Regions from separate parts of the Pseudomonas sp. Tri1 genome, predicted to be linked through region 1. Evidence: predicted binding sites of a transcription regulator. Region 1 holds the regulator's gene; the other holds the start of a gene.
What was found. Region 1 encodes FliA, which starts transcription of late flagellar genes. Its sites were predicted from a motif close to CTAAAGTTTNNNNNNNNNNNGCCGNTAA; they were not measured.
Positions count from the first base shown of each region.

Region 2: a site for FliA is predicted at 3,189-3,216, ahead of J9870_RS14390 (methyl-accepting chemotaxis protein). Genes of this name have one in related genera too.

Region 1 is NZ_CP072913.1:1,822,692-1,830,185, forward strand. It holds gene flhA (flagellar biosynthesis protein FlhA) at 1-359, shown strand, start outside; gene flhF (flagellar biosynthesis protein FlhF) at 371-1,720, shown strand; gene fleN (flagellar synthesis regulator FleN) at 1,837-2,667, shown strand; gene fliA (RNA polymerase sigma factor FliA) at 2,664-3,407, shown strand; gene J9870_RS08100 (chemotaxis response regulator CheY) at 3,574-3,945, shown strand; gene J9870_RS08105 (protein phosphatase CheZ) at 3,964-4,749, shown strand; gene J9870_RS08110 (chemotaxis protein CheA) at 4,780-7,041, shown strand; gene J9870_RS08115 (chemotaxis response regulator protein-glutamate methylesterase) at 7,090-7,494, shown strand, end outside.
Region 2 is NZ_CP072913.1:3,369,425-3,376,918, reverse strand. It holds gene J9870_RS14400 (cytochrome P460 family protein) at 1-145, opposite strand, end outside; gene J9870_RS14395 (alpha/beta hydrolase) at 166-1,242, opposite strand; gene J9870_RS14390 (methyl-accepting chemotaxis protein) at 1,621-3,132, opposite strand; gene J9870_RS14385 (PatB family C-S lyase) at 3,317-4,465, shown strand; gene J9870_RS14380 (VOC family protein) at 4,531-4,935, opposite strand; gene J9870_RS14375 (CinA family protein) at 5,039-5,539, opposite strand; gene J9870_RS14370 (Yip1 family protein) at 5,707-6,318, shown strand; gene ligD (DNA ligase D) at 6,405-7,494, opposite strand, start outside.

The sequences.
Region 1 (7,494 bases):
TATCCCGCGCAATCGTCCAAAGCATTGTAGGCACTGAGTCTGAGCTGCCTGTGATCACTCTGGAACCAAGGTTGGAACAGATATTGCTCAATAGTCTGCAGAAGGCAGGACAAGGCTCGGAAGAGGGTGTTCTGCTGGAGCCAAGCATGGCCGAGAAGCTGCAGCGTTCGCTGATTGATGCAGCCCAGCGGCAAGAGATGCAAGGCCAACCGGTGATCCTGCTGGTGGCCGGTCCGATTCGCGCGATGCTCTCGCGATTCGGGCGCCTCGCGGTCCCGGGGCTGCATGTGCTGGCGTACCAGGAAATACCGGACAACAAGCAAGTGACCATCGTTGCGACAGTAGGGCCCAACGGCTGAGGTAGTGGTTTATGCAAGTGAAGCGTTTTTTCGCCGCCGATATGCGTCAGGCCATGAAGCTGGTTCGTGACGAGCTGGGCGCTGAAGCAGCCATCATTGGCAATCGCCGGATCGCTGGCGGTGTCGAGTTGACGGCTGCCCTGGATTACAAGTTGTCGGCGCTGGCCCCACGCGTTCCGAACATGGAACTCGAGGATGAGCTGCGCAAGACCCAGTCGCGCATCGCCAGCGCCCAGGCCGAATTGAGCCTGCGCAGCAGCGAAGGCCAGACCAGCGCTAGCACCAATCGTCAATTGTTCGCCGGTCAGCCACTGACCGCCGGCCTGCCGTTGACCGCTGCCGAGCCACTGGTCGAACAGGTCCAGGTCGAACCGCGTCGTCCGGCCCCGGCCCCGGCCGCACCAAGCGGTGGTGTCGACCCGCGTGCCCTGGACTCGATGCGTTTTGAACTCAACAGCCTGCGCGAACTGATGGAAGTCCAGCTCGGCTCCCTGGCCTGGAACCAGCTGCAAGGCAGCCGTCCGGCCCAGGCCAACCTGTGGCGTCGCCTGCAACGCATCGGCCTGTCCGGCCCTTTGTCCCGGGACCTGCTGGCGCTGATCAACGGTATCGAAGAGCCTCGTCAGGCCTGGCGCATGTTGCTGGCGCACCTGGCGCGGATGATCGCCACGCCGGAAGTCGAGCCGCTGGAAGAGGGTGGGGTGATTGCGATGGTCGGCCCGGCCGGCATGGGCAAGACCACCACCCTGGCCAAGCTCGCGGCCCGTTATGTACTCAAGTACGGTGCCCAGAGCATCGCCCTCGTGAGCATGGACAGTTTCCGCATCGGCGCCCAGGAACAACTCAAGACCCTGGGCCGAATCCTCAATGTGTCGGTGACCCACGTGGATCCGGGGCAATCCCTGGCTCAAGCGCTGGAACCGCTGCTGCGCAAACGCGTCGTGCTGATCGATACTGCCGGCCTGCAAGCCAGTGATCCGGCCCTGCGCATGCAGCTTGAAAGCCTGGCCGGGCGCGGTATTCGGTCAAAAAATTATCTCGTGTTGGCAACCACCAGCCAAAAACAGGTTCTAACCGCCGCATACCACAGCTACAAACGCTGCGGGCTGGCTGGCTGCATCCTGACTAAGCTGGACGAAACGGCAAGCCTGGGCGAGGTGTTGAGCCTGGCGATCGGTCATGAGCTACCGGTGGCCTACCTGACCGACGGGCCGCGGATCCCGGATGATTTGCATCTGCCGCGCCGTCATCAATTGGTCAGTCGTGCCGTGAGTGTGCAAATGCAGGAAGAACCCAGCGAAGAAGCCATGGCTGATATGTTCGCTGACATCTACCACAGCCCGACCAAGCAGGTCGGCTGAGGTAATCATGAATATTTTTTGTACCTACATCGATGGTCTGCCATGCATTGTTCCGAATGTGAACGCGCAGCCAGTAATGTGGCCTCCGTCTAAGTAAGACAAGGTAAAGAACGAACATGGGCAGCATGCATCCCGTACAGGTGATCGCGGTGACCGGCGGCAAAGGTGGCGTCGGGAAGACTAACGTGTCAGTGAACTTGTCCCTGGCTCTGGCAGAGCTTGGCCGACGGGTCATGCTGCTGGACGCCGACCTGGGCCTGGCGAACGTCGATGTGCTGCTGGGGCTAACCCCCAAGCGCACGCTGGCGGACGTGATAGAGGGCCGCTGTGAACTGCGCGACGTGCTGCTGCAGGGACCGGGCGGGATTCGTATCGTACCGGCTGCCTCCGGCACCCAGAGCATGGTTCACCTGACCCCGGCCCAGCACGCGGGCCTGATCCAGGCATTCAGCGACATCGGTGACAACCTCGATGTGCTGGTGATCGACACCGCTGCCGGTATCGGTGACTCCGTCGTCAGTTTCGTGCGCGCGGCCCAGGAAGTGTTGCTGGTGGTCTGCGACGAACCGACCTCCATCACCGACGCCTATGCCCTGATCAAACTATTGAACCGCGACTACGGCATGAACCGCTTCCGCGTCCTGGCCAACATGGCCCAGAGTCCGCAGGAAGGGCGCAACCTGTTCGCCAAGTTGACAAAGGTCACGGATCGTTTCCTGGACGTCGCCCTACAATATGTCGGCGCTGTGCCCTACGACGAAAGCGTACGCAAGGCCGTCCAGAAACAACGTGCCGTTTATGAAGCCTTTCCCCGTTCCAAATGCGCGCTGGCGTTCAAGGCTATCGCCCAGAAGGTGGATACCTGGCCACTGCCGGCCAACCCTCGTGGGCATCTGGAGTTTTTCGTCGAGCGTCTCGTGCAACAAACAGCAGGGCCCGTGTTATGACAGCCAGCGGTTACAACCATCTCTACAAAAAATCGGCACGGGACGCCCAATATGAATTGATTGAGCGTTATGCACCCCTGGTCAAGCGCATCGCCTATCACTTGCTGGCGCGGTTGCCGGCCAGTGTCCAGGTCGAGGACTTGATCCAGGCGGGCATGATCGGCCTGCTCGAAGTGTCGAACAAATACGACGCGAGCAAGGGCGCCAGTTTCGAGACGTATGCCGGTATCCGCATTCGTGGGGCGATGCTCGATGAAGTCCGCAAGGGCGATTGGGCGCCGCGTTCGGTGCACCGCAATACCCGCATGGTCAGTGACGCGATCCGCGCTATTGAAGCTAAAACCGGGCGTGACGCTAAAGATCACGAGGTTGCGGCCGAACTCCAGTTGAGTCTCGACGATTATTACGGGATTTTGAACGATACCTTGGGCAGTCGCCTGTTCAGTTTCGATGACCTGTTGCAGGACGGCGAACACGAAGGGCTGCACGAGGATAACGCGAGTGCTCACATGGAGCCGTCGCGTGACCTGGAAGATGAGCGTTTCCAGAGCGCGCTGGCGGATGCGATTGCCAATTTGCCGGAGCGTGAGCGACTGGTCTTGGCGCTGTACTACGACGAAGAGCTGAACCTCAAGGAAATCGGTGAGGTCCTGGGGGTCAGCGAATCGCGGGTCAGCCAGTTACACAGCCAGTGCGCGGCCCGTTTGCGGGGGCGTTTGGGGGAGTGGCGAGCGCGCTGACAGCTGTGTGGGAGCACTGCGAACGGGGTTGGTCTGGCATACGTCGCACCAGTCTCCATCCGTGGGGCTCCAGGCCGTTGTCGAGTGTTGTGCCGGATTGATTGAAATGGCGCGTTCAGGTGCTGGACACGTTTAAGACTGCTTGGAGGTCGAATTGGACAAGAACATGAAAATCCTCATCGTTGATGACTTCTCAACGATGCGGCGGATCATAAAAAACCTGTTGCGTGACCTTGGGTTCACCAACACGGTCGAGGCCGACGATGGCACCACTGCCATTCCGGTTCTCAACAGCGGGAGCATCGACTTTCTGGTGACTGACTGGAACATGCCCGGCATGACCGGTATCGACTTGCTGCGCCATGTGCGCGCCGACGAAAAACTCAAGCACCTTCCGGTGCTGATGGTAACTGCCGAAGCCAAGCGCGAGCAGATCATCGAAGCGGCCCAGGCCGGTGTGAACGGCTATGTGGTCAAACCCTTCACGGCCCAGGCGTTGAAAGAGAAGATCGAAAAAATCTTCGAACGCATCGGTTAACGGCGCCACGGGGGAGCTATGGACAACGAATCTTCAATGGGCGACTTCGAATCGACCCTGAAAAAACATGCCCGCGAACTGGTCGACAGCCTTGAAAAAGGCCGCTTTGGCGATGCGGTTCAAATGATCCATGAGCTCAACCAGACCCGTGACCGTGGTCTGTATCAGGAAGTGGGCAAGCTCACGCGTGAACTGCACAGCGCGATTGTCAATTTCCAGATCGACCCGAATATGCCGCAGGCCGAGGAAGTCTCGCAGATCACCGATGCCACCGAGCGTCTGGGTTATGTGGTCAAGCTGACCGAAGCTGCGGCCAACCGCACCATGGACCTGGTGGAAAGCGCAACGCCGCTGGTCAATGGCCTGAGCGACGAAGCCCAGGCCTTGAGCACCGACTGGGGTCGGTTCATGCGCCGCGAAGTAGGGGCTGAAGAGTTTCGGGAGCTGGCCCGTCGGGTCGACGGTTTCCTGACGCGCAGCAGCACCGAGAACCGCGCGGTGGCAAGCAATCTCAACGACATTCTGCTGGCTCAGGACTATCAGGACCTGACCGGTCAAGTGATCAAGCGCGTAACCCAATTGGTCACCGAAGTAGAAAGCAATTTGCTCAAACTGGTGTTGATGGCCAGCCAGGTCGACCGCTTTGCCGGCATCGAACACGACCGTGAAGCGATGCTTGCTGAAAAAGATCCACAAAAACATCTCTCGCAGGGTGAAGGTCCGCAGATTCATGCCGATAAAAGAGAAGACGTTATGTCCGGTCAGGACGATGTGGACGATTTGCTGTCCAGCCTTGGATTCTGAGTTTTAGCCCTGTTTTAGGAGCAGCCATTAATGAGCTTCGGCGCCGATGAAGAGATCCTTCAGGATTTCCTGGTTGAGGCCGGCGAGATTCTAGAGCAACTGTCTGAGCAACTGGTCGAGCTGGAAAGTCGACCCGATGATGCAGACTTGCTCAATGCAATTTTTCGCGGTTTCCACACTGTAAAAGGAGGCGCCGGCTTCCTCCAGCTCAATGAGCTGGTGGAGTGCTGCCACATTGCCGAAAACGTGTTCGACATCCTGCGCAAGGGTGAGCGCCGCGTTGATTCGGAACTGATGGACGTGGTGCTCGAAGCGCTGGATGCGGTCAACAGCATGTTCAGCGAAGTGCGCGAGCGCTCGCCGATCACCGCTGCCACCCCTGAGTTGCTCGCTGCGCTGGCACGCCTGGCCGAGCCACAATCGGCTGACGAATCCGCTCCGGTTGTCGAGACGGTCGTTGAAGAACCGGTCGCCGAGGAGTCGGGCGACATCACCGATAACGAATTTGAACAATTGCTGGACTCGCTGAACGCCGTCAAGGCTGAAGCCGCTGCCCCGCCGGCCCCCGTTGTGCCGGCCACCGAGGCAACTGCTGCTGCCAGCGATGAAATCACCGACGACGAGTTCGAGTCGTTGCTCGATCAGCTTCATGGCAAAGGCCAGTTCGCGCCCGATGCGGTCGTTCCTGCAGCGACCCCGGCCGCCCCGAAAGCGGCGGGCGACAATTCCGATATTACCGACGACGAATTCGAGGCTTTGCTCGATCAGTTGCACGGCAAGGGCACGTTTGCCGTTGAAGCGCTGGATTCAGCCATCGCTTCTGCGCCGACGCCGGCCAAGCCCACCGCTGCGGCGGCGGGCAGTGACCTGATCAGCGATCACGAATTCGAATCGCTGCTCGATGAACTGCACGGCAAAGGCAAGTTCAGTGAAGTCGGGAAGGCCACGGCTGCCCCTACTGCGGGCACTGCCGCCACTGCTGCGCCGGCGGCCAAGGCTGCGCCAAAACCCGCGGCCAAGGCACCGGAACCGAAGGCCGAGACGCCCAAGCCGGCTGCGGCAGCTGCCCCGGCAGCAGCCCGTGCCCCGGCGGCTGCGCCAGCGGAAAAACCGGCCAGCGAAGCCGAAACCACTGTCCGGGTCGACACCGCACGCCTGGACGAGATCATGAACATGGTCGGCGAACTGGTGCTGGTGCGTAACCGTCTGGTACGCCTGGGTCTCAACAGCCAGGACGAAGCCATGTCCAAGGCTGTGTCGAACCTCGATGTGGTCACGGCGGACCTGCAGACCGCGGTCATGAAGACCCGGATGCAGCCGATCAAGAAAGTCTTCGGGCGCTTCCCGCGCCTGGTTCGTGACCTGGCTCGCCAGCTCAAGAAAGAAATCAACCTGGAACTGGTGGGCGAAGAGACCGACCTGGACAAGAACCTTGTCGAGGCCCTGGCCGACCCGCTGGTCCACTTGGTGCGCAACGCCGTCGACCACGGCATCGAGTCGCCGGAAGAGCGCGAAGCCTCGGGCAAGGTTCGCAGCGGCAAGGTGGTGCTGGCCGCCGAGCAGGAGGGCGACCACATCCTGTTGTCGATCTCCGACGACGGCAAAGGCATGGACCCGAACGTGCTGCGTTCCATCGCAGTCAAGCGCGGTGTGATGGACAAGGATGCCGCCGATCGCCTGAGCGACACCGAGTGCTACAACCTGATCTTCGCCCCGGGCTTCTCGACCAAGACCGAGATTTCCGACGTGTCCGGCCGTGGCGTGGGCATGGACGTGGTGAAGACCAAGATTTCCCAGCTCAATGGTTCGATCAACATTTACTCGACCAAGGGCCAGGGCTCGAAGATCGTCATCAAGGTCCCGTTGACCCTGGCGATCATGCCGACCTTGATGGTGATGCTGGGCAACCAGGCATTCGCCTTCCCGCTGGTCAACGTCAACGAAATCTTCCACCTCGACCTGTCGCGCACCAACGTGGTGGACGGCCAGGAAGTGGTGATCGTACGGGACAAGGCACTGCCACTGTTCTACCTCAAGCGCTGGCTGGTCAGCTCCGCCGCTCATGTGGAGCAGGGCGAAGGCCATGTGGTGATCCTTTCGGTGGGCACCCAGCGGATCGGCTTTGTCGTCGACCAGTTGGTGGGTCAGGAAGAAGTGGTCATCAAGCCATTGGGCAAGATGCTCCAGGGCACCCCGGGCATGTCCGGCGCCACCATCACCGGCGACGGCCGCATCGCGTTGATTCTCGATGTGCCAAGCATGCTCAAGCGTTACGCCGCACGGCGTATTTGATTCTGGAGGGGCGGGGCCCAGGGCCGCGCCTCGTCTAACGGAGTGTTTATGGTAGTTAAAGTCCTGGTGGTGGACGATTCGGGGTTTTTCCGCCGCCGCGTCTCGGAAATTCTTTCGGCGGACACGAGTATTCAAGTCGTCGGTACGGCGACCAACGGCAAAGAGGCAATCGATCAGGCGTTGGCGCTCAAGCCAGACGTGATCACCATGGACTACGAGATGCCGATGATGGATGGCATCACGGCTGTGCGGCATATCATGCAGCGCTGCCCGACTCCCGTATTGATGTTCTCCTCCCTGACTCATGAAGGCGCGCGGGTGACCCTCGATGCGCTGGACGCCGGGGCGGTGGATTTCCTGCCGAAGAATTTCGAAGACATCTCGCGCAACCCCGACAAGGTCCGGCAGTTGCTGTGCGAGAAGGTCCATAGCATTTCCCGCAGCAACCGGCGT
Region 2 (7,494 bases), 1.5 Mb from region 1:
GCGCCCATTGGCGATACCCATCGGGAAGCTTTACGCCGTAGATCGGTGACGCCTCGCCGCTGCCGGCGTCGCCCAGGGCGATGCCGGTCGCGGTCAGTGCGGCCACCGCAATGGCAGCGGACACTGCCAGTTGCTTGAGTTTCATCGTTGCTCTCCCGGCTGGCGTCATTGGAGGTGATCGGCGTCGATCACGGCCTGGGCGAACGCTTGCGGGGCCTCTTGCGGCAGGTTGTGGCCGATACCGCCATCGATCAGGCGATGTTGGTATTGGCCGGTGAAACGCTTGGCATAGGCCTCGGCCGGAGGGTGCGGTGCGCCGTTGGCGTCGCCCTCGAGGGTGATGGTCGGCACGCTGATGGACGGAAAGGTCGCGAGTTTCTTCTCCAACTTGTCGTACTTGGCCTCGCCCTTGACCAGGCCCAGGCGCCAGCGATAGTTGAAGATCGAGACGGCAACATGATCGGGGTTCTGCAAAGCAGCGGCGCTTCGGTCATACGTCGCGTCGTCAAAGTTCCACTTCGGCGACGCCAGTTTCCAGATCAGCTTGGCGAAGTCGTGGGTGTTTTTCTCATAACCGAGGCGGCCACGCTCCGTCGCAAAGTAGAACTGATACCACCACTGCAACTCGGCGGCCGGCGGCAGCGGCGTCTTGCCGGCTTCCTGGCTGCCGATCAGGTAGCCACTCACCGCCACCAGGGCTTTGACCCGCTCCGGCCACAGGGCCGCGACGATATCGGCGGTGCGGGCGCCCCAGTCGTAACCACCGAGCACGGCCTGCTTGATCTTCAGCGCGTCCATGAAGTCGATCAGATCGCTTGCCAGCGCAGCAGGCTGGCCATTGCGCAGGGTCTTGGCCGACAGGAAGCGCGTATCGCCATAACCCCGGGCATAGGGAATCAGCACGCGATAGCCCTTCTCGGCCAGTGCCGGCGCTACGTCGGCGTAGCTGTGAATGTCATAGGGCCAACCGTGCAGCAGGATGACCACCGGCCCATCGGCAGGACCGACCTCGGCATAGGAAACGTCCAGCAGGCCAGCCTTGACGTGTTTCAACGGGCCGAAAGACGTGTGGCTGCCCGGCGTGATGGAGGCGATGGTGCTGGCAGGTACATCCGCGGCGCTCGCCTGTGATGAGGCAAAGCCCAAGGCGCCCAGTTGCATCATGGCGAACATCAGGATGGATGGACCGAACAGGCGCCGAGGCCGTGCGGTGGATGTGTGGTTCAACAGAGTCGTGTCCATGGTGAATCTCCCTTGCTAGCGGTGGTGAGCCCCTGAGACGGTTTGTGCTATCTCGATGGAGCCCATTTGACGCCGGCCAGGTATCCCGGATGTGTCACGGACGGGCCTGAAAGAAACAGTCCGTATCGACAGGGAGGCTGGATACAAAGAGATACATTTATCGCGAGCAAGCTCGCTCCCACAGGAGATTTGTGATGACCGCCCGACCTGCGTACACCCGAGAACCGGTGTGGGAGCGAGCTTGCTCGCGATGACGACGGCACATTCAACATGGATGCTGGCTGACTCTCCGCTATCGCGAGCAAGCTCGCTCCCACAGAGGATTTGTGATGACCGCCCGACCTACACCCGAGAACCGGTGTGAGGGCCGTGCTCGGCTCAGGCCGCCCCGCCCTTGCCATGAAACGCCTGCCCCAACACCGCCAACCGCTGCGCCAACGGCGGCAAGCACTGGCTGCTGCGAGTCAGGATGCCAATGTTGTCGGCATTGCGCTCAGCCACGGCCTGGACGGTCTGCAACCGCTCATTGATACCCATCGACGCCTTGGACTGTTCCTGGGTGGTGCTGGCGATCAGGTCGTTGAAGTGGTTGATCACCGCAATGTCTTCCACCACGGCGTGCAGCAGTTGTGAGGCGAGTTGGCTGGCGGTTACGCAGCGTTGCACTCCGTCGCGGCTGTCTTGCATGGCGACAGCGGCTTGGCGACTGCCCTGTTGCAGCTTGGCGATGATCTGCTGGATTTCCGTAGTGGAGGTCGATGTCTTTTGGGACAGGGTCCGGACTTCGTCCGCCACCACGGCGAAACCGCGCCCCTGCTCGCCGGCCCGGGCGGCTTCGATGGCCGCGTTGAGGGCCAACAGGTTGGTTTGTTCGGCGATGCCATTGATCACATCCAGCACCTGACCGATCTGTTGCGCCTGTTCGGCCAGGACCTGCACGGTTTCATTAGTCAGATTGATACGCCCGGCCAGTTCGACGATTTCTTCGCGGGTCTGGTCAACGGTGCTACGCCCTCGGTTGACCTGCTCGTTGGCCTGTCCGGCGCGTTGCAGCGTCTGATCGACGTGGCCAGCGATGTTTTCCATGGCCTGGATCAAATGGCTGATCGCACCGCTCATCTGCGCCACTTCGTCCAACTGGTGACGAGCGCCGTTTTCCAGGGTCAGGCCGACCTGGGACAGGTCATGGCCAAGGTCCGAAAGGTTTCGGGTATCGCGCACCACGCCGTCCACCAGGTTGGTCACCTGCTCCAGGAAATGATCGAAACGCTCCGCCGAGGAGACTTTGACACCCTGGCTGCGCTGGGCATCGGCGTTGCTACTCAACTTCGTCGCGGCTGCCAGCACCTTGTCGAGCACCTCCTGGTTGTCCGTGGCGTCGGCCAGGCTCTGGTTCGCCAGGTAAATCAGGATCACGCTTTCCACCACCACGTAGAACGCGTGAAGCAAGACCATGTTCCAGCCGCCATGGGCATCCATGACGAACACCGGATAGCCCTGATGCTGAAGCCAGTGGAAACCCAGGTGGTGGACGGCAATGGTGGCGGCGGCCACGACAATCGGCAGCCAGTCCCGGTAGAACGTCAGCACCGCCAACAGCACGAAAATCCCGAAGTGGAACTCGATCACGCCATGGGTCTGGTTGATGTGTAGCGCTGCCATGACCATCAGCGCCACGGCGATGATGCAGCGCATGGCACGGCTGCCGCCCAAGCCGCGATAAAGGGCGGTGGTCAGCACGCAGGTGCTCGCCCCCACCAGCAACGCCTGGGTGAACGTCGAATGCATGAACGCCAGGCACACGGAATACAGCAACGTCAGCCAGAGCAGCCCCAGCATAATGCGATCGGCTTTGCGGTAATGATCGTTGAAGCGCACGGGCGAGGTCATGGGGGCTGTCCTTTTCGGATACTTGGAGGGTCCGTTACCAATGCCGGTTTCAGGCCTTATCGGCATCTCGCAATGGAACTGTAACTGATTACCATCAATTGGTGGCATTGCGCCACTAACCTTTTATCCGCGACCTTTGCTTTATGATGTCCGCCATCTCAACTCCCGAACTGATGGAACCCCCATGACTTTCGATTTCGATACGGTGTTCGAGCGCCACGGTACCGGCAGCACTAAATGGAGCCGTTACCCGGCCGATGTGTTGCCGATGTGGGTGGCCGATATGGACTTCCCTGCTCCGCCGGTGATCATCGATGCACTGCACAAACGTCTGGAACACCCGATGCTGGGCTACAGCGTGGCCCAGGACAACCTGCGTGCGGCCATCGTCGCGGATCTGTGGAACAAGTACGCCTGGCGCGTCGAGCCCCAGCAGATTGTGTTTCTGCCCGGCGTCGAGCCGGGTTTCAACATGGCGCTGCACGCGCTGGTAGAACCGCAGCAGAATGTCGTGGTACAGGTGCCCAACTACCCGCCGCTGCGCAACGCCCCGGGTCACTGGCAACTGAACAAGGTGGAACTACCGTTCGACCCGGTCGATGGCGAGTTTCATACGCCGCTGGCCGCGTTGCGCGAGGCGTTGCAGGGTGGTGGCGCGCTGTTGCTGAGCAATCCTCACAACCCGCTGGGCAAGGTGTTTGACCGGGAAGAACTCAAGGCCGTAGCAGACATTTGCCTGGAGCAGGACGCCTGGATCATCTCCGATGAGATCCATGCCGAACTGTGTTTCGACGGTCGAGTGCACATCCCCACCGCGTCCCTCAGCGCGGAAATTGCCGAGCGCACCATCACCCTGATGTCCGCCAGCAAGGCCTACAACATCGCCGGCTTGAAAACCTCGTTCGCCATCATCCAGAACGCCAAGGTCCGCGAGCGAGTCAACAGCGCCCGGGCCGGCATGGTCGACAGCGTCAATGCCCTGGGCCTTGAAGCCACCCGCGCGGCCTACAGCGAAGCCGGTCCGTGGCTCGACGGCCTGAAGGTGTACTTGCAAGCCAACCGCGATTACCTGGTCGAAGCAGTTGACACTCGCCTGCCGGGCATCACCATGACGGTGCCCCAGGGCACTTACCTGGCCTGGCTGGATTGCTCCGGGTTAGGGCTGGACGACCCGCACGGGTTCTTCCTCAAGGATGCCAAGGTCGGCCTGAGCGCCGGGCTGGATTTCGGTGACGATGCCGGGCAGTTCGTACGCCTGAACTTCGGCTGCCCGCGGGCGCTGCTGGAGGAAGGGATTGCGCGGATGGAGCGGAGTTTGAAAGCCAGGGGCTGATTGCACAGACCAGGGGGTTCCTGTGGCGTGGGAGCCAGCTCCCTCGCCACAATTGGCTCAGCGTCTTACCCGTGCATCTCTGGCGTATACACAAAGCACAACTTGTTCCCCTCCGGATCCCGGCAATACGCCCCGAAGTACCCAGGCGAATAATGTGGCCTGGGGCCCGGAGCACCTTCGTCGAAGCCGCCCAGGGCAATGGCCTGTTCCCAGGCGGCGTGCACGGTTTCCGGAGAATCTGCGGCGAAACTCACTTGCATGCCATTGCCCCACGTGGCGGGCAGGCCGTTGAACGGCAGTTGCACGAAGACCTGTGGCCACGGCTTCCCAGGTTGATGCCAGCCCTCCCCAGGTGGCCCCGAGTCGTTTTCGCTCGCCATGCGCACCAACCCCAGGCAACCGAGAACGGCATCATAGAAGGCGACCATTTTCGGCAAATCGCGCGCGCCGATCTGTATGTGGCTGAACATGTCGTGCTCCTCGTATTTCGACGGTGCGGTTGCTCAGGACGGCGCCTTGGCAATCACCCAATCTTCCCGTTGCGCTCGTAATCACAAACCTGCTCGGCCCGCCCTATCTGCGTTCACCGGTCAAAGCCCGTTGATGAAAATAGCGCAGTTGAACGAGTGCGTGTTCAGCGGCCCACAACTGCACCTGGCCGCGACTGCCGAAAAAGCGTTCCTGGCGACTGAACAGTGCCCGTTGGCCATTCACATCGAACGCCCAGGCAAAACACACCGTACCGGCGGGGATACCATCCATGTCGTCCGGCCCGAGAATGCCGGTGGTGGCCACCGCCGCGTTGGCGTTAGCGTCGTGCAAGGCGCCGAGAGCCATTTCTTCGGCCACTTCGCGACTGGTGAGATTGAACATCTCGATGGTGCGCGGGCTGACCCCAAGCAGCCGTTGTTTGGCCTCCGGGGAATACACCACATAGCCGCTCTCGATCAGCGAACCGCAGCCCGGCACCTCGGCCAGTAACGTGACGATCTGGCCGGCGGTGCAGGATTCGGCTGTGGTCAGGCGAAGTTCATGTTCACGCAGATACTCACAAATGAAGTGGGCAACGGTCATGGCAAGCAGTCCTTTCATGGTGCTGATGGGTTGACCCTTGCCACTGTGATTCATTCCCTTTATCGCGCCATGGCCTGCACACGGCAAATAAATGAAACCGCTCCCCGCTCCTGTACCTCAAATTCATAGGAGCCTCGTGCGGAGGCTGTCTTGATCAGGAGGTCGTCATGTCTGCACCTTTCGTCAAACTGTTCACTCATCCCGAGTTCGCCTGGGCGGACATCCGCGAACAAGAGCAGGCTCACCCACGGCATTATCTGGGGCATTTGCTGTTACTGGCCTTGATTCCTGCGGTGTGCCTGTTCATTGGCACCACCTGGACTGGCTGGAGCCTGGCCGAAAACGAAACGGTACGGCTCAGCAGCGCCAGCGCACTGCAGTTGTGCGTGCTGCTGTACCTGACCATCGTCGCTGGCGTGGCCCTCATGGGGTTGTTCATTCGCTGGATGTCACGCACTTTCGACGTGCGTCCAACGGTCAACCAATGCATTGGTTTCGCGGCCTATACCGCCACGCCTTACTTTCTGGCCGGGATCTTCGGGCTCTACCCTAACCGTTGGCTGGCGGTCGCCGTATTGGCACTGGCCTCGGCTTATTCGACGTTTTTGCTGTTTGTCGGGCTGCCCAAGTTCATGAGTCTCAAGAAGGAACAAGGCCTGCTGTACTCGGCCAGCGTCTGGGGCGTCGGGTTGTTGGTGCTGGTCACTATCCTGGTGGAGATGATCCTGCTGTGGTTTAACGTGTTGCAGCCGGAATATCTGCGTTTTCCAGCGAGCTGACAGACACGCCAGGCATCCGGATGAAATACCTGAATGTTTTTTTGGCGAGGGAGCTTGCTCCTTCGCCATGGGGTGCCCTGCCAGCCCTACTTGTCAGCCTTCTTCATACCAATGCGCCGGCGCATGTCGGCGGTGATGCTTTGGCGGGTTTTCTTGAGGTCGGCCCAAGGCTCGTGACCGACTTGCGCCAGACGCTCATGCACGTTGTGCACATTCCATAGATTCGCCCCCTTGAGCTCGGCGACCTCTTCGCGAAAGATCGGTACCGACACCGGCAATCCCTCCCGGGTGCGGGCGGCATAGGCGCAGATAGTGGTGGCGCCCAGACCGTTGCGCAGGTAATCGATGAAGATCCGCCCTACCCGGTTTTTTGGCCCGGACACGGCCGAGAAACGGTCCGGTAGCAGCTTGGCCATGTGGCTGACGATCGCATGGCTGAACCCCTTGACCTCATCCCAACCCAGTTTTCGCGTCAGCGGCACCACCACATGAATGCCCTTGCCGCCGCTGGTCTTGAGAAACGCCTTGAGCCCCAGCTCATCGAGTACCGATAACGTCAGTTGGGTGGCCTCCACCATGCTTTTCCAAGGCAATGCCGGGTCCGGGTCAAGGTCGAGGACAAAGCGGTCGGGCTTGTCCAGGTTCACCGTCGTGGCGTTCCAGGTGTGCAGCTCCACCGTGCTCATCTGCACCGCGCCAATCAAGGCCTCGGCGTTATTGATGATCATCACTGGCTGCCCTGTTAGTGCTTTGTCCAGGCTGGTAATGCCAGTAATTGCCAAGTGCTCGGCATTCTTCTGGAAAAACAGCTCACCCGCGATGCCGTCCGGTGCCCTGACCAGCGCCACTGGGCGGTCCGCCAGCTCAGGGAGGATGAACTCGGCAACGCTGGCGTAATACTCAGCCAGTTGCAGTTTGGTGGTGCCACTGCTGGCGTCGATGACGCGATCCGGATGGGTGATGCGAACTTTGCCGTCCATGGCCGGCACTTCGCTGGCTTTGTGTCTGGCGTTCGCCTTGGATGTGCTCGATGGCGCTTGAGCGGAGGTTTTCTTTTGGGTGGAGGGCTTTTTCACCGGTTTCGCCAGCTCCTGAGTAATCTCCTTGGCCGGTTTGTCATTGCGCAGTCCATGGAACACCGCATGGCGCACCGAACCTTCCTTGGTCATCTCGGCA